One region of the Fundidesulfovibrio terrae genome, then DNA from elsewhere that is predicted to be linked to it. Evidence: predicted binding sites of a transcription regulator. Region 1 holds the regulator's gene; each other region holds the start of a gene.

Region 1 (7,467 bases):
TCCTCGCCGCTTAAGGCGATGTGCTGGCAGATCTGCTTCTTGCCCGGCCCGTAGTGCAGGTTGCCCAGGTTCAGGCGGGCGAACTTGAGCCCGGCGTCGAAGGCCCGCCGCGCGTCCGGGCAGGAGGCGAACAGCACCAGCACGTCCTTGCCCAGGAGCTTGCGGCCCGACAGATATGCCTGGGCCAGATTCACCTGGACGAAGGAGATGTCGACCCCAAGGGGGATGGCGATGGACATGATCTGCTGGCGCAACTCGTCGGCGGCCAGTTCGTCGTTGGCCACCACGATGGCGTTGGCGTCGGTGAAAGGCAGCCAGGCTTCGATGATCTGGCCGTGCACGAGACGGTTGTCGATGCGTACCCAGAACACCCCGGACTACTCCCCGGCGACCCGTTTTCGCAGGATTTCCCCGGCCACCACGATGCCCTGCACGCCCGCGGTCTTGGCGTCGGCGGCCAGGAGCTCCAGGGCTTTGGTACGGGTGGAAAGGATTTTTATGAGCATGGGCAGGTTCACGCCCGTGACCACCTCGATACGATGTTGCCCGATGAGCGACAGCGAGAGGTTGGTGGGAGTGCCCCCGAACATGTCGGTGACGATGATCACGCCCGCGCCCTGCTCCACGGCCTTGATGGACCGTTCGAGCTCCTTGACGGTTTCCACGGTGTCCACGCCCACGTCCACGGAAACGGTGCGGGTGTGCTCCTGGGGGCCGATGATCATTTCGGCGGCCTTGAGAAGCCTGTCGCCGTAGTCGGTGTGGGTCACGATGACCACGCCGACCGGGGCGCCGGATATATTCTTGTCGTTCATTGTTGAAATATCAGCCTTTTTCGATATGGCGGTGTTCCAGCGAGACCGTGTACCCCGCCTTGCGCAAGGTGTCAAAGACGGCCTCGGCCGTGGCCACGGAGCGATGCCTGCCCCCGGTGCAGCCAAGCGAGATTGTCAGCCGGTAGCGGCCTTCCTTGGCGTACATGGGGATAAGGTCTTGAAGGAATGCCTCCAGCTTGGGCAGGAACACCCTGCCCTCCTTGGAGTCAAGGACATACTCCACGATGGATTTGTCCTGTCCGGACAGTGGCTTGAGAGCTGGTTCGAAATAGGGGTTGGGCAGAAAGCGTAGGTCGAAGAGCAGGTCGGATTCGGTGGGGATGCCATACTTGAACCCGAAGCTCATGATGTGCACCTTCATGGAAGGCCCCTTGCCCTCCAGGAACTTCCATTTGTCCTGCAGTTGGCGGCGCAGGTCGTGGATGGAGAAGTCGGTGGTGTCCATGACCAGGTCGGCCGCGTCGCGCAAGGGGGCCATGCGGCGGCGTTCCTCCTCCACGGCCTCGCCCAGCCCGTACCCCTCTGCCTCGAAGGGATGTGGGCGGCGCGTGGTGGCGTAGCGGCGCATGATCTCCTGGGTGGCGGCCTCGATGAACACGATCTGGGGCAGGTTGCCCGCGGCGCGCAACTCCTCCATGGCGGGCTGCCAGCCGGAGTCGAAGCCCGCCTGGCGCATGTCCATGCCCAGGGCGAGGCCCCGGTAGCGGTTGGCTCCCTGGCCTTCGAAAAGGCTCACCAGCTTGGGCATGAGGCTTGCGGGCAGGCCGTCCACGCAGAAATAGCCCAGGTCCTCGAAGACGTTGAGGGCCGTGGACTTGCCGGACCCGGAGAGGCCCGAAATCACCACCACGGGCAGCTTGACCGAAGAGGCCATGTCGCGCGCTCCTTGAAAAAGACATCCCCGCCGCGCCTTCTTAAGCGCGACGGGGATGGACGCTAGCACATCATCGACCGGGAATCATCACGAAACGGATGCCGCCTCAGGAATGGCTGGACAGCACGCGCCAGAGGCTTTCCCGGTCCGGGGCGTCCAGGAAGGATTCCCGGAACCCCTCATCGGAGAGGAGCCTGGATATCTGGGCCAGGATACGCAAATGCATGCCCGCCACATGTTCCGGGGCCAGGACCAGGAAGAATATCCGGCAAGGCTTGTGGTCCAGGGCCTCGAAATCGACTCCGCCCCGGCTGCGCCCCGCCACGATGACGATCTCCTTGAGGGAGTCCATCTTCCCGTGGGGAATGGCCACGGCGTCGCCGATGCCCGTGGTGCCCAGGTTTTCGCGGTCCATGAGCACCCGCAGGGCCTTCTCGGGACTCACGTCCGGGAAAGCCTGGGCCACGGGGGACACCAGTTCGCGGAGCACTTCGGGCTTGTCCGACGCTTGCAGGTCGTCGAGCACGAAATCCTTGCGCAGAAACTCCCCCAGCCGCATCAGAGGGAAACTCCAGGGTCGATCAGACCGAAGTCGCCATTCTTGCGCTTGTAGATGACGTTGATACGCTCGGCCTCGGAGTTGAAGAACACCAGGAATTCGTACTTCATGGCGGTGATCTGCTCGGCGGCCTCTTCAACGCTCATGGGCTTGGGGCTGTACTTGTCGGATTCCTCGATGGAGTGGACCTTGCCCTCATCGGTGAAGCTGACCACGCCCATGGTGACGTCGGAAGACGCGGCCTTGCGGCGGTCCTTCATCTTCTCGCGCATCTTGCGCACCTGGGCCTCGAGCTTGTCCGTGATCATGTCGATGGTGGAGTACATGTCGTCGGAGCGCTCATGGGCGGAGATGTGCATGGCGTCCGCGTCGATCACCACATCGGCGATCTGGCGGGTCTTTTCGACCAGCAGCGTGACCACCACTTCGGCGTTGTCGGCATTGGGCATGTATTTGGCCAGTTTGTCGAAACGCTTGGCGGCGTATTCGCGCAGACCGGGGGACGGCTCAAAATTCTTGAAATAGAAAGCAATGTTCATATCTACCTCCGAGGTGTGGCCGCGAAAAGACGCGCGGCGTGATTACAAGACTTCCTTGCGCTTGGACGAGGAGTCGATGCCCATGGCCATGCGGTACTTGGCCACGGTACGGCGGGCGATGTTGACCTGCAGCTTCTGCTTGAGGGTGTCCGCGATCTGCTCGTCGCTCACGGGCTTCTTGGGATCCTCGCCGGAGATGAGCTGCTTGATGAGCGCCTTCACCGACTCCGAACCCACGGAAGTGCCGTCGTCCAACTCCAGGGCGGAGTTGAAGAAAAACTTGAGTTCGTAGATGCCGTGCGGGGTGGCCACGTATTTGCTCGTGGTGATGCGGCTCACAGTGGATTCGTGCATGCCGATGTCGTCGGCCACGTCCTTGAGGATGAGGGGCTTTAATTTCGTAACCCCGTCCTCGAAGAAGTCCCGCTGAAATTTCACTATCGATTCCAGGACCTTGAACAACGTCCGCTGGCGCTGGTACAGGCTCTTCATGAGCCACTGGGCCGAGCGCATCTTGTCCTGGAGGTAGTCCTTGTCCTTGCTCCCGCTGGAACGGCTCATGTCCTCCATGTAATAGGGGGAAAGCTGGAGCTTGGGCAGGCCGTCCTCGTTGAGCACGATGATGAAGTCCTCGCCGTACTTGTACACGTAGGCGTCGGGACTCACGTAGACCGGATCGGAGGAGCTGAAGTGTGAGCCTGGCAGAGGGTCGAGGGTCTGGATGATGTCCAGGTATTCCTTGATGTCCTCGAGGGTGATGCGGAACTTCTTGGCCAGGGGCTTGTAGCGCTTCTTTTCCAGGTCCTCCAGGTGCTCGCGCACGATCTCCAGGAGCACCGGGTCGGTGTAGCCGTAAACTTCCAACTGGGTGAGCAGGCACTCCTGCGGGGTGCGCGCGGCGATCCCCACCGGGTCGAAGCGCTGCAGGGCGTGCAGGACCACCTCCACCTCTTCGGGGGTGGCGCCGGTGGTGGCGGCGATCTCTTCCACGGTGGACTGTAGGTAGCCCACGGAGTCCAGGTTGCCCACGATGTCGTCGGCGATGACTCGCTGGCGTTCGGTGAAGGGGGAGAGGTTGATCTGCCAGGAGAGATGGCCCTCGAGCGAGGTCTTGGAGGCCAGCCTGGCCTCGAAGGACATGCCCTCCTCCGGGGCCTCGTACTCGCGCACCGTGGCCTGGCGGGAGGTGGAAGCGAAGTCGCCGATGTAGTCGTCCCATTCGGCGGTCTTCATGAGCTCGCGCTGCATGGCCCCCTCTTCCTGGGTGGCGTCAGGCGCGTGGGAATCCTCGGCGATGGTGGGCTCGGGGCGCTCGTCGTCGACCTGGACCTCTTCCAGCAGGGGATTCTCGAGCATCTCCTGCTGCACGGTCTCAACCAGCTCCAGCCGGGAGAGCTGCAACAGCTTGATGGCCTGCTGCAGCTGGGGTGTCATCACCAGCTGCTGCGAAAGCTTGAGTTGCTGTCTGAGCTCAAGGGCCATGCGTGCGTCTGTCCTCGTGAAAGTTCTGCGGCAAGCAAGAAAAATGCCGGACCACCGTTCAACCGTGGCGGTTATGCACTAAAAAGGCGGGGGTGGCAAGACTTGACGGGAATTCACAACAGTGGGCGGGAGGCTGTAGCGCGGTGGAGCGTAGCGGATCAGGGGAAAAGCCTCCTTAGGCCTTAGGGGCTCGCCCCTTTGGAATCCAGTATAGTTTCGCTGGCTTGGGCGGCGATATGGCGGGCGAGAGGCTAGACGAGCCAGCGCCGCCACAGGGCGCCCAGCTTGCCCTTGGCCATGAGCAGGAAGCGCACGGCGTCGCGCACGGCCCCGCTGCCCCCAGGACGTTTGGACACCCAGGCCGCCAGGCGCAGGATTTCCGGCTGGGCGTCCACCGGGGCCATGGCAAGGCCCACGCGGCTCATCACCTGGGCGTCCAGCCAGTCGTCGCCCATGTAGGCCACTTCGTTCAAATCAAGATGTTTCGCGGAAAGGAGTTCTTCGAGAACGGGGAGCTTGCGCAGGTGGCCGCCGTGGAATTCGCGGATGCCCAGCTCCCGCAGGCGATGCTGGGCCTGGATGTTGCCCAGGCCACTGATCACGGCCACGTCGATCCCGGCGTGCTGGCAGAGCTTGAGCCCCATGCCGTCCTGGATGCCGAAGCGCTTCAGGCCCGGCCCGGCGCCGTCGTGGAAGACGGCGTTGTCCGTGAGCACGCCGTCCACGTCCAGCACAAGCAGGCGCACTCCCCTGGCCGACGCCAGGGCCCGGCGGTTCACGCCGGGCCTGACGGGTCTTCTCATTTGGCCTCGCGGGCGATCTTGGACGCCCGGATGAACTCCCTGAACAGCGGATGCGGGCGCATGGGGATGGAGTTGAACTCCGGATGGAACTGGCAGCCCAAAAACCACGGATGCTCGGGCAGCTCCACCACTTCCACCAGGGATTCGTCGGGCGACAGTCCCGAGAACACCATGCCCTTCTCTTCCATGCGGGTGTAGTAGGCCTTGTTGAACTCGTAGCGGTGGCGGTGGCGCTCCTCGATCTGGGGCTTGGCGTAGGCTTCCATGGCCTTGGTGTCGGGCTTGACCACGCAGGGGTAGGCGCCCAGGCGCATCGTTCCGCCCATTTCGGAGTCGGCGTCGCGCTTCTCGATCTTCTTGGTGCGGAAGTCGTACCACTCGCGCATGAGGTAGATGATCGGATCGGGGCTCAGGCGGTTGAACTCCTCGGAGTTGGCCTCGGGAAGATTCAGTACGTTGCGGGCGAACTCGATACAGGCCAGCTGCATGCCCAGGCAGATGCCGAAGAACGGCACCTTGTTCTCGCGGGCGTAGCGGATGGCCGCGATCTTGCCCTCCACGCCGCGCGAGCCGAAGCCGCCGGGCACCAGGATGCCGTCCAGACCCGCCATGCGCTCGGCCACGTTGGCCGGCGTGACCTCCTCGGAGTTCACGTAGATCAGGTTGACGCTCACGTCGTTGGCCACGCCACCGTGCACGAGGGCCTCGTGCAGGCTCTTGTAGGCCTCCTTGAGGTCCACGTACTTGCCCACGATGCCGATGGTCACTTCGCCCTTGGGGTTGGCCAGCTTGTGGGTCAGGTTCTGCCAGGCTTCGAGTTCCGCGTTCTTGGCGGGCAGGCGCAGCAGGATGGCGATCTTCTGGTCCACGCCCTCGGCGTACAGCTTGAGGGGCACCTCGTAGATGTTCTTCACGTCCACGGAGGTGAACACGGCGTCCGGGTCCACGTTGCAGAACAAGGCGATCTTGGTCTTGAGGGACTGGTCCAGGTCGATCTCGGAGCGGCAGATGATGATGTCGGGCTGGATGCCGATGGACCTGAGCTCCTTAACGCTGTGCTGGGTGGGCTTGGTCTTGAGCTCACCCGCCACGCGGATGTATGGGATCAGCGTCAGGTGGATGTAGAGGACGTTCTCCTTGCCCAGATCGCCGCGAAGCTGGCGGATGGCCTCCAGGAAGGGCTGGCCCTCGATGTCGCCCACGGTGCCGCCGATCTCGATCAGGGCCACGTCCTCGTCCTTGGCCACGCCCAGGATGGAGCGCTTGATCTCGTCGGTGATGTGCGGGATCACCTGGACGGTGCCGCCCAGGTAGTCGCCCCGGCGTTCCTTCTGGATGACGTTGTTGTAGATGCGCCCTGAGGTGACGTTGTTGTTCTGGGACATGGGCACGCCCAGGTAGCGCTCGTAGTGGCCCAGGTCCAGGTCGGTCTCGGCGCCGTCGTTGGTGACGTACACCTCGCCGTGCTGGAAGGGGTTCATGGTGCCGGGGTCCACGTTGATGTAGGGGTCGAGCTTCATGATGGTGCAACGAAGCCCGCGCGCCTGCAGCAGCGCGCCGATGGAGGCGGCGGCCAGTCCCTTGCCGAGGGAGGACAACACGCCTCCGGTAACGAATATGAATTTGGTTTTCATGAGAAAGCCCTGCCTCCTGGGGGCTGCCGTGATGTGTAAAACCCCCGCCCGGTTGACGCCTTGCGCGGGGGCACGTAATGTCTCCGGATACGTCTAAGCGACTGGACCGATTTTTTCAAGAAACCCCTGGAGCGTTGTTCATGGCCCGAGTCAAGACACTCGTGATCACCGGCTACGGCACCAATTGCGAGGCGGAATCCGCCCATGGAGCCAATCTGGCCGGTTCCGACCAGACCGATATCGTCTACTTTTCCGACATCACCGCCGGACGAGTCCGCCTGCCCGGCTACAATTTTCTCATCTTCCCCGGCGGATTTCTCGACGGGGACGACCTGGGCGCGGGCCAGGCCGGAGCCATCCGCTGGAAGTACGCCAAGACTGCCACCGGCGAACCCCTCCTAGACCAGCTCCGGACCTTCATCCAGGACGGCGGCCTGATCCTGGGCATCTGCAACGGCTTCCAGTTGCTGGTGAAGCTCGGGCTCCTGCCCGCCCTGGACGGCAACTATTTCGAGCGCCAGGTCACGCTCTCCAACAACGACTCCGGCCGCTTCGAAGACCGCTGGGTCACGGTGCGCGTGAACAAGTCGAGCCCCTGCGTGTTCACCCGGGGCATCGACCACCTGGACCTGCCCGTGCGCCACGGCGAGGGCCTGCTCATCCCCCAGGACAACGCCACGCTCTCGCGCATCGTCACCGAGAACCTGATCGCGCTGCAGTACGCCGATCCGGGCACGGGG
Region 2 (7,467 bases), on a different contig from region 1:
CATACCTGGCCCAGCACCTGGGCCGCTGGCCCGAAGGGTGCGTCCTGGTGCTGGGGACCGACGGCCTCTGGGAGAGCTTCGGCCCGGACGGGAGCATGTACGGCAAGGAGCGCCTGCGCCGGGTGGTGCGCGAGAACGCGGACAAGGGCGCCCTGGAGATCATGGATGCGGTCACGAACGACTGGCGCACCTTCCTGGACGGCGCCGCCCAGGACGACGACCTGACCCTGGTGGTGATCCGCTTCGAGGAGGAATGACGCGCCTCTCGCCACGCGTCCCCCTCCCTTACCACGCCTCCCGGCTTGCGGGGACCCCGCTTTAAGGCTAGGGTTTTGTTGGAAATCCCAGGAGGCGTACCCGTGAAGCGAGACATCCCCCAGCTGCATTTCATCCGCGCCCTGGCCATGGTCGGCATCTTCCTGCACCACCTCTTCCAGGGCATCGGCCCCCTGCGGGACGCATACGCCGGAACGCTCCTCGGCGACGCCTTCGTGGATCTGGCCCTGGGCGTGGTGGTCTTCAACGTCATGACCAGCTTCCTCCTGGCCATGCCCTACGTGGGCGACAACCCCGCCCCCATCCCCAGGCTGGCCGACTTCGTGCCCAAGCGCCTTTCCCGGCTCTGCCCGCACTATTACGCCGCCGTGCTCCTGGTGATCGTGGGCAACGCCGTGGTCTACCGCATAACCAGTCCCGGTGACTGGCTGCCCCCGGCGCTCTCGCACATCTTCTTCCTGGACCCGCTGCGCACGCAGTCCTTCATGTCCAACACGGCCGCCTACTGGTGGCTTGGGCTCCTCTTGCAATTCACCCTGGCCTGGCCCTGGATACTGACCCAGTACCGCAAGCACGGCGCGGCGAAATTCACCATCGTCACGGTCGCCATCGTGTGGCCGCTCACCGAGGCCATCAAGATGTGGGGACGCGCCGCGCCGGAGGGCATCGGCGGCACGCTGGCCTTTTTGTCCACCTTCAACCTGCCCGCCCGGCTGCCGGAGTTCCTCATCGGCATGTGGATGGCCGAGCTGTGGAAAGCCTCCCCGGACCGGGAATGGATCGTGGACAGGCCCCTGGCCTGGCTCATCTTCGGCACCTGCGGACTGAGCTTCGCACTGTACCTCTTCGGGGCGCACCAGCCCTGGTTCTCCACCATCGCCTGGACCCTGGCCGTGTTCGTGGTGCTCTTCTCGCTGCCCATGTCCGTCACGTGGGGCCAGCGCAAGGGCGTGCTGTGGCTTTCAGGCGCGTCCTACGCCATCTACCTGGCGCACCAGCCGGTGCTCTCCTACCTGGACGTGGCCGTGGGGTCGTTCACGCCCTGGTGCAAGTTCTTCACCCTGTGCGTCCTGGGCTGGATACTGAGCGTCAAGGAGGGGGACTGGCTGGACAAGACCGCCGCCTGGGTGTCGGCACGGATGAAAGGGGGGCGATAGCAACTCCGCCCATTTTGAAATTCACGACACTCCGTCGGAGGATTTGACACTTTTCGGGACACTCTTGCGGACAAGCATCCGCAATGATTGAGCGGCCTTGTGGAATGGTTGTTGCTGCGACACTGCATTCCAAGGAGGCCGCCCATGAAACGCCATGCAGCAGTCTTCGCAGTCCTGGCCGCGATTGTCTTGTCTCCGGACCTGGTCCGGGCCACGGTCCTGACCTTCGACATCTTCGGCTCGACCAACGCAAGCATCATCCCCAACAGCTACGGCGACCGGGTTGCCTCCCCAAGCGACGCCACTGGCCTCTACGCCCCGGGGAACGGCTTCACGCCCAACGTCCTGACCGAATACCGCACCCGCGCCGTGACGGCGGCCGCGCCCATCGTGGACGGCACGTCCAACACCATCATCTTCGGGGACGGTTCGGTGCGCTTCGGGGACGGCTCGGTACGCTTCGCCGACGGTTCGGTGCGCGTGGGCGACGGGACCACCGTCATCCTGGCGGACGGCTCGGTGCGTTTCGTCTCGGACGGATCGACCGGAGTGCTGGGGGACGGCACAGTGGCCTTCGGGGACGGCTCGGTGCGCACCATCCCCGGCCTCGCCCAGAGCGGCTTCATGCGCTTCTGGAGCGGCGGTTTCGGCGGATTGACCAACATCGCCTATCCGGACGGGTTCCTGGGCAACGGGGAGGTGATCCTGTCGGCGGACCCGGGCTTTACGGTGCTGCTCAACTCCTTCGATTTGGCCGGGACCGAGAGCAACCGGGCCTTAGGGCTTCTGCAGATCAGGGACGGCGACGGCAACCTGCTGTGGGACAACCTCCCGCCGACGGGCGGCGCCCTGCGCACCATCGCCGACGGGACCTCCAACACCCTCCTGTTCGCGGAGACCCCGCCGCCGCTGACCCTGCGGTCCATAACCGACGGCACGTCCAACACCATCGTCTTCGGGGAGAGCGCCACCGGGTTCAGCACGTACAGGCCCGGGGTGCGCGCCCGCGAACTGCACCTGCTGTTCGGAGCCAACGGCACGGCGGGAATCGACAACATCAACTTCGACCAGGTGGCCACCCCGGAACCGGCCACCCTGGCCCTGGCCGGGATCGGCGCGCTGGCCGCCCTGGCCCGCAGGCGCTCGCGGACGAGAACCTAGAGGCGATCAGCAGCGCACGATGGCCGCGAGCCCGCCCTGGGCGGTCTCGCGGTATTTGGCGCACATGTCCCGGCCGGTCTCGGCCATGGCCTTCATGGCCTGGTCCAGGCCCACCATATGGTGGCCCGGCACCTCGGCCGCCGCGATCTGGTAAGCGGCGAACGCCTTCACCGCGCCCATGGCGTTGCGCTCGATGCAGGGGATCTGCACGTAGCCCTGCACCGGGTCGCAAGTGAGGCCCAGGTGGTGCTCCAGGGCCGTCTCGGCCGCGTTCTCGATGACCCAGGCGGGATGGCCGTACACCTGGGCCAGGAAAGCCGCCGCCATGGCCGACGCCACCCCCACCTCGCCCTGGCAGCCTACCTCCGCCCCGCTCACCGAGGCGTTGTGCTTGGCCAGCATCCCCACCACAGCCGAGGCCAGCAAGGCCTCGCGCAGCACCTTGCGGAACACCCCGGCCGTGGGGCGCAGGTTCTTGGTGACGTAGAGGACCGCCGGAAGCACTCCCGACGCCCCGGCCGTGGGCGCGGTGACGATGGTGTGCCCCGAGGCGTTCTCCTCGGCCGCCGCGAAGGCGCAGGCGCACAGGGCCAGGATGGGGCGGTCCTGCATCTGGGGGTCCTGGCGGTAGCGCTCGAACAGAGCGTGAGCCTTGCGGTGAAGCCCCAGCGGCCCGGGCAGCGGCCCCTCGGCCTCCAACCCGCGCTCCACGGAATCCTCCATGACCCGCATGACGTGCTCGAGCTTCGCGCCGATCTCCTGGCGCGTAAGCCCGGTCAGCGCGGCCTCGTTGTCCAGCATCACCTCGGGCAGGGAAAGCCCCGTGGAATCGATCACGTCAAGCAGCTCCGCCATGGTGGAGAAGGGATGCGCCGGAGCGGGCCGCTCGGCCGGAACGTCGTCCTTCCACTCGATGAACCCACCGCCAACGGAATAGGCTTCCCGTTCGAGGAGGATGTCTCCGGATTCGCCCTTGAGGCTGAACCGGATGGTGTTGGGGTGGCGATCCGGCAGGTCGAACAGGTCGAAGACCACCGTGGCCTCGGATATGGGCACGTCGCGCCCGCCCAGGCGCACCGTCCCGGCCTCGAATCCGGCCATGGAGTCCAGGATGTCCGGCGGGCAGCTCTCGGGGCGGTGCCCCAGGAGCCCCGCCAGAACGGCGCGCACCGTGCCGTGCCCGCGGCCCGTGGCGGCCAGGGACCCGAACAGGCGGACCTCGACGGCGCGCACCTGGTCGAGCACGGCCGGGGGCAGCTGCCCGGCCTGGTCCACGAATTCGCGGGCGGCCAGCATGGGGCCGATGGTGTGGGAGCTGGAAGGGCCGGGGCCGATCTTGAAAAGTTCGAAAACGGAGGTGGTGATGGGGCGCATGCTGCGCTTCTAACCCAGGTTGGTCCGAAATACCACGCCCGCACGGCTCCCGGGGCCGGGCAGCGACAAAAAAACGGCCCCCGGAGGGGCCGCCGATGGTCAACGGGATGACGGCGCGCGGGCTGCGGACTAACGCCCGATGGCGCGGGGCTTGCGCCGCCCGGCGGGCAGGCTCGCCCCTGCGCCTCCGTCGGACTGCATTTCCTCGATGAGCCCCTTGAGCACCTGGGACTGGTCGGCCAGTTCGGCCACGGCCGTCGCGGACTGGCGCATTCCCTCCGAGGTCTCGGTTGAAATCCGGCTGATCTCCTCGATGGAGCGGTTGATCTCCTCGCTGGCGGCGGACTGCTCCTCGCTGGCCGCGGCGATGGAGCGCACCTGGTCGGCGGTGGTCTCCACCAGGGCGACGATCTCGCGCAGGGCCTCGCCGGACTCGCCCGCCAGGGCCGTGGCTTCGTCGATCTTCACAGCGGCCTGGTCCACGTTGTCGATGTTGCGCCGGGTGCCCGTCTGGATGCCGCCGATGGCGTCGCCCACTTCCTTGGTGGCGGTCATGGTCTTCTCGGCCAGCTTCCGCACCTCGTCGGCCACCACGGCGAAGCCGCGCCCGGCCTCTCCGGCCCGGGCGGCCTCGATGGCGGCGTTCAGGGCCAGCAGGTTGGTCTGGTCCGCGATGTCGGAGATGACGTTCATGACCCGGCCGATGCCCTCTGCCTGGACGCCGAGTTCCGTCATGCCTCCCTTGAGGGCCAAGGCCTGGCGCTGCACCTCTCCGATGCCCTCCACCACCCGGCCCACGATCCTGGCCCCTTCATCGGCCTTCTCACCGGCCCTGGCCGAGGTGCTCGCGGCCTGGGAGGCGCTCTTGGCCACCTCCAGGACGGTGGCGTTCATCTGCTCCATTGCCGTGGCGGTTTCTCCGATGCGCTGGGCCTGGCTCTCCGAGCCCCGACTGGACTGCTCCACCTGGGCCGAAAGCTCCTCCGAGGCGGAGGTGACGATCTCCACCACGCCCTCCAGTTGCCCGGCGGCCTGGAGCATGCCCTCGCGCTTGGCGGCCTCGGCCTGCTCCTTGGCCGCCTCGGCCTCGGCCATGGCGACGCGGGCGTTTTCCGCCTCCCGCGCGGCCTGGGCGCTCTTGGCGTCGGCCTCGGCGATCTTCTCCTTGAGGGTCTTCACCATGAAGCGCAACCCGTCGGCCAGCTTGCCTGTCTCATCCTTGCAGGAGACGTCCAGCACGGCGTCCAGATCGCCTCCCGCGACGGCCTCGGAGAAAGCCATGTTCTTCTTGAGCGGCGACACGATGGAGCGCGTCACCCACAGCCCGATCAGGATGGACGCCACGGGCGTGCCCACGGCCAGCGACAGCATGAGCCAGGACAGGACGCCCGCCTCCTTGTCGGCCGAGAGGGAATCGTTGCGGGCGTTCTGGACGTTTATCTCCATCACCTTGGCGATGGCGTCGTTCAGCTCCCGGTTGGCGGCGGCGGTCTGGATCATGGCCAGGTCGGTGAGCTTCTGGAAAAGGGCGTCGTTTGCCATGTCCTTTTCCCATTCGCCGACAAGCTGCATGGCCTGGTCGTTGATGGCGCGCGTTTTCTCCAAGGCGGCGAGGAACACGCCCCAGGCGGCCTTTTCCTGCGGAGTCTGGGGGAGGGTCTCGTACTTGGCCCTGGCTTCGGCGTAGGCCTTGCGGAAAAGCTCGAAGTTGTCTTTCTGGCGCTGACGCTCCTGGGGGGTGATCTTGTCGATGAGAAGGGTGCGCTGGGCCACCACGAGATTGCGCAGATTGAAGCGCACCGCCGCCAGATACTGGATGGCGGGCACGTACTTCTTGTTGCTCGCGTCCAGATAGGCGTTGGTGGACTTAAGCCCCCAATAACCCACGGCGCCCACCACGGTGGCCAGCAGGGAAACCAGGATGAACGCCGTCACCAGACGGACTCCGACACGGACGTTGTTCACGCACACCCCCACAAACAACAAGGTTTCACGAAAATGTTCCGCTGCCGAAAACCGGGTCCGCCTTCCGCCCCTGGAGACACGAACCCCTTTCGCCGCATGATTAATCCCTCTCGGCGCCCCTCGCCGGGTAGCGCCACCTCGACGCAAGGCCCCGATACAGCCTCATAATAAAACATCTAACGAATAGACAGTTTGTCAAGCATGCACCAGTCCATTCCACACCAGGATTATCCAGTTATTTCATCGAGCGCAACAACAGGATTCCATGACGCGACCTCATGCAAGGTGGCACCACGCGGCGTGCTCGGCGCAAGGCCAGCGTGAACTTTTCGGAAGAAATTCTGGAGAGTTAATGGGCGGCGGGGGCTAGTTTGGCAGTAGCGAGGTTCCCGCCGCCCTGTGGCAGTGATTAAGGCAAGAGGCTTCTACAGGGATTCAAGGCGTTTGGATAGCGAAAAAGCGCCTTGAAATCATTTTCCCGGTCCGGGCAGGTCGCAGGCCACGACCTCACAGGGATCCTCGATGAGCTTGATCGGTTCGCATTCTTCCCGGAAGGCGCACCCGGCCTGGCCGCAAGTATCCGCGCAGCCGCATCCGAAGCAGGCCTCAAAGCCCTCGGCGCGCTGTATGGCCCGGATGGCGTCCACCCTGCCCATACCGTCCACATTGGCCCCCACCGTCCATGCCCGAGCGAGAATTTCCAGCCTGTCCACGGCATCGACCTCCTGTGCCCGGGGGTTCCCGGCCCCGGCGGCGTCGTCCAGGCGGAGGCATCCACCCGGAATCCCCCATTCTCTCCACCGCGGACCAGGGGTCTGTCAAACTGAAAATGCCGGGCAGTTTCCTGCCCGGCATTGCCGATAACGATGGGGTGGCTGATGGGGCTTGAACCCACGGCCCCCAGGGCCACAACCTGGTGCTCTGCCAACTGAGCTACAGCCACCGTCGGACGGGGAGGAATACATGAGCTGTGCCCCCTGGTCAAGACCCTTTTACAGCCCTTGAGCCCGGCCCCTCTTCGGGCTAGAGAAGCCACAGCCATCCCGACGATTTCCGAGGAAACCCATGGACAAACTGATCATCGAAGGCGGACTGCCCCTGCGCGGCCGGGTGCGCGTCTCCGGCTCCAAGAACGCGGCCCTGCCCATACTCTTCGCTTCCATCCTGCTGGACAGCCCCGTCACATACACCAACGTCCCCAACCTGCGCGACATCCACACCACGCTGAAGCTCCTGAACATCCTGGGGCTCGAAGCCGGGTTCGAGAGCGGCGCCGCCGAGGTGAAGCCCGCCGGGCAGCTCAACCCCGAGGCCCCCTACGACCTGGTGAAGACCATGCGCGCCTCGGTGCTCTGCCTCGGACCGCTCCTGGCCAGGCTCGGCGAAGCCCGCGTGGCCCTGCCCGGCGGATGCGCCATCGGGGCCCGGCCCGTGAACCTGCACCTGACCGCCCTGGAAAAGATGGGCGCGCGCTTCGACCTGGATTCCGGCTACATCGAGGGCAAGACCAGCGGCCTGCACGGCGCCAAGATCG
Region 3 (7,467 bases), 98 kb from region 1:
TGGCCGCCGTGGGGCAGACCTGGCCGCAGGCGACGCAGTTGGGTTGGCATCCGCTACGCCCGATGCGGAAGTTGAGCGCCGGTGTCCAGAGCCCCTGGACGCCCGCCTGGAACAGCGCGGGCTGGATGATGTTGGAGGGGCAGGCCCGCATGCACTGGCCGCAGCGGATGCAACGGGCAAGGAAGCGCTCCTCGTCCAGGGAGCCCGGAGGACGGATGAGCGAGGCGTCGCGGTCGGACGAGGCCAGGGCTCCCACTTTCCATAAGGGGACGGCCAACACCCCGGCGGCCACGGCCGTGATTGCCCCGCGCCGCGATATCGATGTCACGGGAAGCTCGCCCGCGGCCGACGGCTTGGGGGAGAACCCCATGCGCCCGGCCGGGCAGCGCTCCAGGCAGTTCATGCACAGCACGCATTCGCTGGCGACGAGTTCGCCCGAGGGGCGGCAGCCGCCTTCGCAGTATTCCTCGCACAGGCGGCAGTCGCCGCACTTGTGGGCCTCCACCTTGCCCATGCGCCAGGGTGCGAAGCGCCCGGCTAGGGCGAACAGGGCTCCCAGCGGGCACAGGAAGCGGCAGAAGAACCTCGGGCGCAACAGATTGAGCCCGATCACGGCCACGAGCACCATGCCGATGAGCCAGGCCGATTCGTAGGCCCGGGGCTCGTCGCTCAAGACTTCCATGCCCCGGTCGGCCAGGGGCAGAAGGGTCAGGTTGATGGAGCGGTGCAAGAGGGGCAGCGGGTCCAGGAGGCCGCTCTGCACCGATCCCAAAGCGGCGCAGGCCAGGAAAAAGGCCAGCAGGAGGTACTTGAAGCCGTGCAGGAGATGGTGCGCGTTGTCCCGGATGCGGGCCTCCCGCGTGGTTCCCAGGCGCGAGGCCCAGCCGGTCAGCTGGTTGAGCGTCCCCAGCGGGCAGGCGAAGCCGCAGAAGAAGCGCCCCAGCACGGCGGTAAGCGCCACCGCCGCCACCGCCCAGAGAAGCGGCGCGTAAAGCGTCCCCGTGGCCAGTACCGTGGACAGGGCCGTGAGCGGGTCCAGGCTCAGTATCCAGTTGATGGGCCAGCCGCGAAGCTGCCACCACTGCGGGCCCACCGTGGCGGCCACGCAGAACCACAGGAAGACGAGAAGGAAGAAGCCTTGGCTTATGCGGCGGACGGTGGCGATGCGCACGGGTCAGGCTCCGGCGTCCAGGTACACGGGGTTGAGCGAGGCGAAGTCGGCGGTCCCGGCCCCGGCGGCCTGGGCCAGGCGGATGTAGGGGATGTCCTCCAGGGTGCGGCCCAGAAGCCCGGCCCCGAAGGCGTCGCCCGCCACCGGGTCGGTGGTGACCACCAGGGTTCCGGTGGATTTGAGGTCCGAGAGCGAGCCTCCGGTGGGACCGTTGGACATCATGGACACCGTGCCGTCCAGGATGGACAGGGTGGGGCGGGTCAGGAGGGCCAGTTCCGAGATGATGCCGTTGATGTCCTGGTGGAAGACGTTTCTGCGGCCCCCCAGCAGCCCGTACATGTTTTTGAGCAGCATCGAGGCTCCGGCCCGGGCGTGGTCCTTCACGGGAGCCAGGGCGATGAGCTTGGTGACGCCGGTGAACGCCCCGGCCAGCACCGGCCAATCCTTGATGAGCCTGGCGCCGGGCAGGGTGGCGGGGGTGAAAAGGCCCGCGCGGGGGACGACGATGCGCGCCCCGGTCTGGCGGGCCGCCCCGGCGAGGCCGGTGATCTCGAAACAGCTCTCGGGGTTGTTGATAGGGTTGTCGGTCACGGACACCTGGGACGCCCCGGCCTTCACGCAGGCCGAGGCCACCGCGGTCAGGAGCTCCGGATGGGTGGTGGCTCCGAGCGCGGCCGGCGAGGCGAAGGCCGCGTTGACCTTGATGAGCACGCGGTCGCCTTTCTTGATGAACGCCTCGATGCCGCCCAGGGCGCGCACCCCCAGGTCGAACATGGCCGCCCGGTCTGCTCCGCGCACCACGGCCATGCGGGGGCTCCCGGAGGCCAGGTCCTTGAGGGCGTAGTCGCCAAGCCCGGGCAGGGCCTTCACCTCGGGAAGCGCGGCGGGGCCTGTGCCGTCCCGCAGAGACAGGCCCAGGACGCAAGCACCCGCGGCCACGGCCGAGGCTCCGGCCACGCGCCGCAGGAAGTCGCGGCGGTTCAGGCCGGCCGGAATTTCAGGGGCGATACGCCCGCCGTCCTTGGTCACGGCTTCTTCTCCTCGAGGGATTTCGCCAGCTGTCCGGCCAGTTCCAGAGCAGCTTTCCGGTTTGCGGCGTCGTGCACCCCGGCCAGCGCCCGGCCCTTGGCCATCACCACCTGGAGCATGTCCTCCAGGACCAGCACCCTGGCTCCGGCCAGGGAAGCGGGAAGGTCCTCGCCGGGTTTGAGTTCCTTGAATCCGTTGGAGGCCAGGAAGTGGGCGTACGCGTCGGCCTGGGCGCGCGCTTCATCCGGGGTGGCGCGCACGGCCAGGAAGGCCGACGCCTCGCCGGGGGCCAGCGCGTACTCCGCCGTGTAGACGTTCTCCAGGCCTTCCATGCCCAGGGCGTCGCTGACGGCCAGGCGAACGCTGTCGGCGCGCAGGCCCGCGGCAGGGAACAGGTCCGTTTCCGCCCCCTGGGCCGTGTCCTCGGGCAGGGCGGCCAGGAGCGCCTGGGCCAGCGACTCCAGGGCCGGGCGCAACTCGGGCGAAGCGTGGTCGGCCACAAACTCCAGATAGTAGCGCCCCTTGGTGAGAAATATGGCGTTTTCCGTGGCGTAGGCGTTCTGGGCCAAGGGGAGCTGGTCGGCTCCCGGGCGGCGCTGGCCGCTGAACACGGCGAAAGCATCCTTGGGGGATTCCATGGCGTAGAGGAAGGTCTCAACCCGGGCGTTTCCGGCATTCTCAGCTGCGAAGGCCCGGCAGGCCATCTCCTGGAAGTTGGATGCCAGGTAGAGCTCGGCCTTGCCGTCGATCTTGTCCGAGAGCGATTCCGGGGTGTAGCCCTCCACGGGCGAGAGGGCAGGGAAACCCTGGAGGTCGGCGAGGAAACCGGCCGTCTGCGACAGGGCTGCGCCCTGCTGGCCGGTGACGATCCTGCCCGCTCCCTTGGGGTGGTTCATGGCCACGATCACCGCCGGGTTGAACGACGCCTGCTGCGCGAAGAGCCAGACGGCAAGGCACGCGAGAAGGCCCAGAACGGCGTATCCCACCCTTTTCTCGCTCATGCTCGCGCGCGACCTGGCCATGCGAACCTCAAGCCCCACCTATTTGGGCAGCTTCGCGCCCTGCTTGAGGTCATAGCAGGCGGGGAAGTTCATGTCCTGTCGCAGCGTCTGCTCAGGAGTTCTGTTCCCGCTCAGTTCGCCGTTCTTCATGATGAAGCGCAGTTCGCCGGAAATCTTCATTCCTTCGGACACGGCCTTTTCCAGGCGATCCTTGGTGGCGCCGTACTCACCTTCGGCCTTGCTCTTGTGGAATTGCTTGCGCCATTCAATCCACTGCTTGGGGGTCATGGCGCTCTGGTCCACGAAGACGTAGTGGACCACGCCGTCCGGGCAGTCCTCCTCGAGGTAGAGCGTGTATTCGAGCGGCGCATCGGGCGATGCGGGCTTGGCGATGCGGGCCTTCTCGCCCTCCTCGATGAGCCATGTCGTGGGGCATTTGCGGGAGGCCACGAACTCCTTGACCGAGCCGAACAGGTAACACGGCTCCATCTCGTCGGCGAGGAAGCCCCCTGAAAGGAACGCCTCGGGCGGGGAAAATTCGCTCAGCCCGTCGGCCTTGCGCAGGTCAAGGGCCTTCTGGCTGGCGGCGTGGGCCGGGGAGAGGCAGGCCAGGACGAACAGGCCCGCAAGGATCGCGGTCATGCGGGACATGGGATCCTCCCGTTGATGGGGTTTTCTGCCGATTCAACATGTCTCTAGAAAATCCGTGAGAATATGGTCAAGCGGCAATTGCGACACCCGGTATCCCGAAAACGACGCGGGAAGACGTTCGAGGAGAAGGGGATAAAAAAGGGCGGCCGGGACATGTCCCGGCCGCCCGCGTCATCCGGCGAAGGTACTGCTTAGAACTTGTAGGTGAAGCCGAAGGCCACCTTCCAGGGGTCGGTGCCGGTCTGGTTCACGAAGCGGCGTCCCCAGACGGACTTCTGGAACTGGCCGTGGGCCCAGCCCGTCTCCACCACGGCGGAGAGGTTCTCGTAGATCTTGTATTCGTTGTCGAAGTTGATGCCCATGACGTATTCGTCGGTGGTCAGGTCGCGGCCCATCTGCACGTAGTTGCCGGTGCCCCAGAGGAGGTTGGCCTGACGCAGGGCGCGGGGGGAGTTGGTGCCCCGGGCGTAGGTGAAGGTCAGGCGATGGGTCAGGTCCTGGATGAAGCTGATCTTGTTCAGGCTGGCCGCGAAGCCCCAGGAACCGGTGGGGTTCAGGGCCATGTGGCCGTTCACGAACTGCTGGCTGCAGTCGAACAGGAACGAGGTGCTGGGACCCCAGTTCTGGACCACGGTGGGCATGCGCTCGGAGCCGTTGCGCATGGAGGAATCCTCGCCGGTGGAGTACCAGAAGGTCAGCTGAGGGGTCAGCATGTCCCAACCGGTGTACTCGGCGGCGACGTCGAAGAACAGGCCGCCGCGGCGGTTCTTGCCGCGGTCGGAGGCGTTGCCCTCGCCGTAGATCACGTCCGCGTAGAACTTGAAGGGATCAAGCGCGGTCAGGGACAGGGCGGTGCCCACCCAGAAGTAGACGTTCTGGGCGTTCTTGAAGCCGCTGGGGGCCAGCAGGGTGCCGGCGGAGAAAAGGTTGGTGGCCAGGGTCTCGGAAGAGTTGCGCATGGAACCCGTTCCGATGGTGGTGTAGCCGGCGTCGCGTCCGGCCACGGCCAGCATGCCCCAGGGGGTGGCGGAGAAGCCCTGCACGGTGACGGGCAGGACCAGGAAATAGGCGTCGAACTCGTCGGCCTTCTGGGTGGTGGAGGGATCGAAATCCTTGTTGGTGTCCAGCAGGCGTGCGAAGCCGCCGATGGCCTTGAAGGCGTCGCACACGGGGACGGTCACGGCGGCCGCGGCCAGGCGGGTGCCGCCGATCACCGGGCTGGAAGCCAGCATGGGCGACGAGATGGGCAGGTCGAAGTCCTGCATGCCGATGGAGAATTCGACATTGGTGCCGGGCCACTTGAACTGCAGGAACGCCTGGTAGACGTCGATGGCGGTAGTGGGGTTGTCAACGGTCAGGGTGTCGTTACCCCAGACCCTGTTCTGCAGGCGGATGCCGAAGCGGAACTTGAGGCCCTCGTTGGCGATGAAGTCGGTGCGCAGGCGGAAGCGCTCCCAGATCACGAAGGAATCGGCGGTCCTGGTGCCGTTGCTGTTCCAGCCGGTGTAGTCGAGCTTGGACCATGCGTTGGCGTGGACGCGCGCGTCGCCGACCATCTTCACTTCGGTGGCGGCCGAGGCCAGACCGGCGCTGCACAGTATCAAGGTGACGAGTAAGGCAAGCCCCCCTAGACGTTTCATTGAATCTCCTCCTTATGGTGTATCGACGTTTCGCCGGGTAGACGCTCATGCGAATGCGCGCGGTGATCGGGTGGCGCCAGGCGACACGTTCGCCGGTTGCGCCTGAAGACCGGCCTGCGCACCAGAGGGCCGGTCTTTCCGGACGGCGGATGGTCGTGTCCACCCGCCCCGGTCCGCGCCGCACATGCGGGCACGGGAATCGAGAAACCAGTGATTCAAGAGAGGGGGTGGCATGCCCCGGCGTATAGGCCGAAGTTTAATCCATCCCTTTTCGGTAGTGTTTAGATATCTTAACTAAATTTTTCACAAATGCAAAGCGTTTTCACAATGATGGCGTGGATGCTCGGTTCGCGGAGTATTGGCTTAGGACGACAGGGAGGCGCCTCCCTGTGAGCGGAACGGCCTTCCGGTCAAAAGTGAGGGGACTGGCTAGAATTCATACCAAAATGGTATTGATTGAGAGTATGTCCTCTCGCGCAACTCAATCCTTCTATTGGCTGGCTTTGCCGTCATCATGCCCGCGCCGAGTATAAACTCCGTTAGCCCCGGGGCGAGTCTGTAATGTTTTTCGACAAACACTCCTTGTTTCTTTTTCGGCCGAACTAAGAATTTTGAATGAAACTCACTGCATTATATTGCTTTAATTAAATATTTTAGTGTTTTAAGGGCTCTTGCTCGAACTCTGGGGGAACATTCCGGTGGGGCAGCGAAGAACACTTCACCATTTGATACCGCATCAGCGCAAACGAGCGCAGGCAAGGGAAAGATTGAAAAATACTGTACGGTTGCGAATGACTACCAAACAGGCAGCCGGACCAGAACATCCTGGGCGCGACCAGGATGTCTTTAAATTGTTAAATCATCTCAGATCTTAAATGATAATTTGATCCATGGGACACCATGGACTGTAAGTAACCATACGAAATCATTTACTCCGTTTCGTGGTATATCCTTTGGAGTGAGAAGCGTGCGCTGTAAACATTTCCGACGCGAAGACACTGGAGGTTTACAATATCCATCGGGGATGGGCGGAGGTCGTCATTCGCGTCTCCCGGAATGCTGGCAATGACGCCCTCTAAAAACCGCAGCGATTACACCAGCAAGGGCGCCCATAAAGTCGAGTATTACTGATGGAGCAATGAAAGTACCGCGCTGGAACAGACGTTGCTACGTTCCTCACAGCTGTGCATTCCAAATGATGGAGGCAACATTATGATCAGAATATCCAGACAGATTTTTCTCTCGCTGGTGTCCTGCCTGGCATTCGCTCAACTGGCCATGGCCGCCCCGGTGGTTTTGCCGCCGCCCGTAGTGCCCTATGCAGTCCAGTATGATAACTTTTTCTCCTATTCTGCCAAGCTCCTTACCGGCTTCGGGCTGCCCGGCTTTGACGTCAACACCGGCACGGGCGGACTGGATGTTCTGATTTACACTGGCGCGAACGGCGCGAACAACACCGGCGTCGGTGCCGGTGGCCTCTTCAACTTCCCCGATCCGCTGGCGGCGCCCGGCGGCGGCGATACCTCCGTCGCAGGCGTCTGGGGCCCCACCAACATTCCGGTGGGTACGGGCCCTATCCCGGTGAGCTACATGCTCGACTATCTCCACGCCACTTTCGGCGCACAGGCCAACGTCCCGATCTTCGACTTTGACATGAACCAGACCGGAGCCAGCCCCGATCTCCAGGTTGTCGGGCAGGTGCGCGTCCGCAACGCGAGCAACACCGTCATAGCCAGCTGGGCCTTCGACAACATCACTGACAATAAGTTCGAGGACACCGCGTGGGTCACCGCGCCCGGCACCATCACCGCGACCAACCCCCTGCCTCCCTTCCAGTCCGTCACGGTTGACAACAACAAGGGAAGCGGCAAGCTGGACTTCATCGTGTACGCCCCCACCATGAACCTGGCCTTGTTCAACGCGGCCGGCAACACCATCGAGTTCGACTTCCGCATGCAGGGCCTCAACGACGGCT

Evidence for each region. The regulator sigma-54, encoded in region 1, starts transcription at its own class of promoters, with help from an activator protein. The targets are predictions, from matches to a motif close to CTGGCACGGNNNNTGCTT.
Region 2: ML540_RS03100 (PEP-CTERM sorting domain-containing protein) is a predicted target of sigma-54. The motif match lies at 1,533-1,550, and genes of this name have one in related genera.
Region 3: ML540_RS15270 (PEP-CTERM sorting domain-containing protein) is a predicted target of sigma-54. The motif match lies at 6,645-6,662, and genes of this name have one in related genera.

The regions. Positions count from the first base shown of each region.
Region 1 covers NZ_JAKZFS010000005.1:18,522-25,988, reverse strand. Annotated here, with positions in the region: gene ML540_RS14860 (PTS sugar transporter subunit IIB) at 1-371, opposite strand, end outside; gene ML540_RS14855 (PTS sugar transporter subunit IIA) at 378-815, opposite strand; gene rapZ (RNase adapter RapZ) at 826-1,710, opposite strand; gene ML540_RS14845 (PTS sugar transporter subunit IIA) at 1,817-2,269, opposite strand; gene hpf (ribosome hibernation-promoting factor, HPF/YfiA family) at 2,269-2,808, opposite strand; gene rpoN (RNA polymerase factor sigma-54) at 2,851-4,290, opposite strand; gene ML540_RS14830 (KdsC family phosphatase) at 4,542-5,093, opposite strand; gene ML540_RS14825 (CTP synthase) at 5,090-6,727, opposite strand; gene ML540_RS14820 (phosphoribosylformylglycinamidine synthase subunit PurQ) at 6,868-7,467, shown strand, end outside.
Region 2 covers NZ_JAKZFS010000001.1:658,520-665,986, reverse strand. Annotated here, with positions in the region: gene ML540_RS03110 (PP2C family protein-serine/threonine phosphatase) at 1-257, shown strand, start outside; gene ML540_RS03105 (acyltransferase family protein) at 360-1,433, shown strand; gene ML540_RS03100 (PEP-CTERM sorting domain-containing protein) at 1,578-2,594, shown strand; gene ML540_RS03095 (L-serine ammonia-lyase) at 2,601-3,968, opposite strand; gene ML540_RS03090 (methyl-accepting chemotaxis protein) at 4,098-5,933, opposite strand; gene ML540_RS03085 (hypothetical protein) at 6,404-6,646, opposite strand; tRNA gene ML540_RS03080 (tRNA-His) at 6,801-6,876, opposite strand; gene murA (UDP-N-acetylglucosamine 1-carboxyvinyltransferase) at 6,999-7,467, shown strand, end outside.
Region 3 covers NZ_JAKZFS010000005.1:116,329-123,795, forward strand. Annotated here, with positions in the region: gene ML540_RS15245 (4Fe-4S binding protein) at 1-1,171, opposite strand, end outside; gene ML540_RS15250 (DUF362 domain-containing protein) at 1,175-2,200, opposite strand; gene ML540_RS15255 (DUF6599 family protein) at 2,197-3,222, opposite strand; gene ML540_RS15260 (hypothetical protein) at 3,241-3,852, opposite strand; gene ML540_RS15265 (outer membrane homotrimeric porin) at 4,044-5,492, opposite strand; gene ML540_RS15270 (PEP-CTERM sorting domain-containing protein) at 6,705-7,467, shown strand, end outside.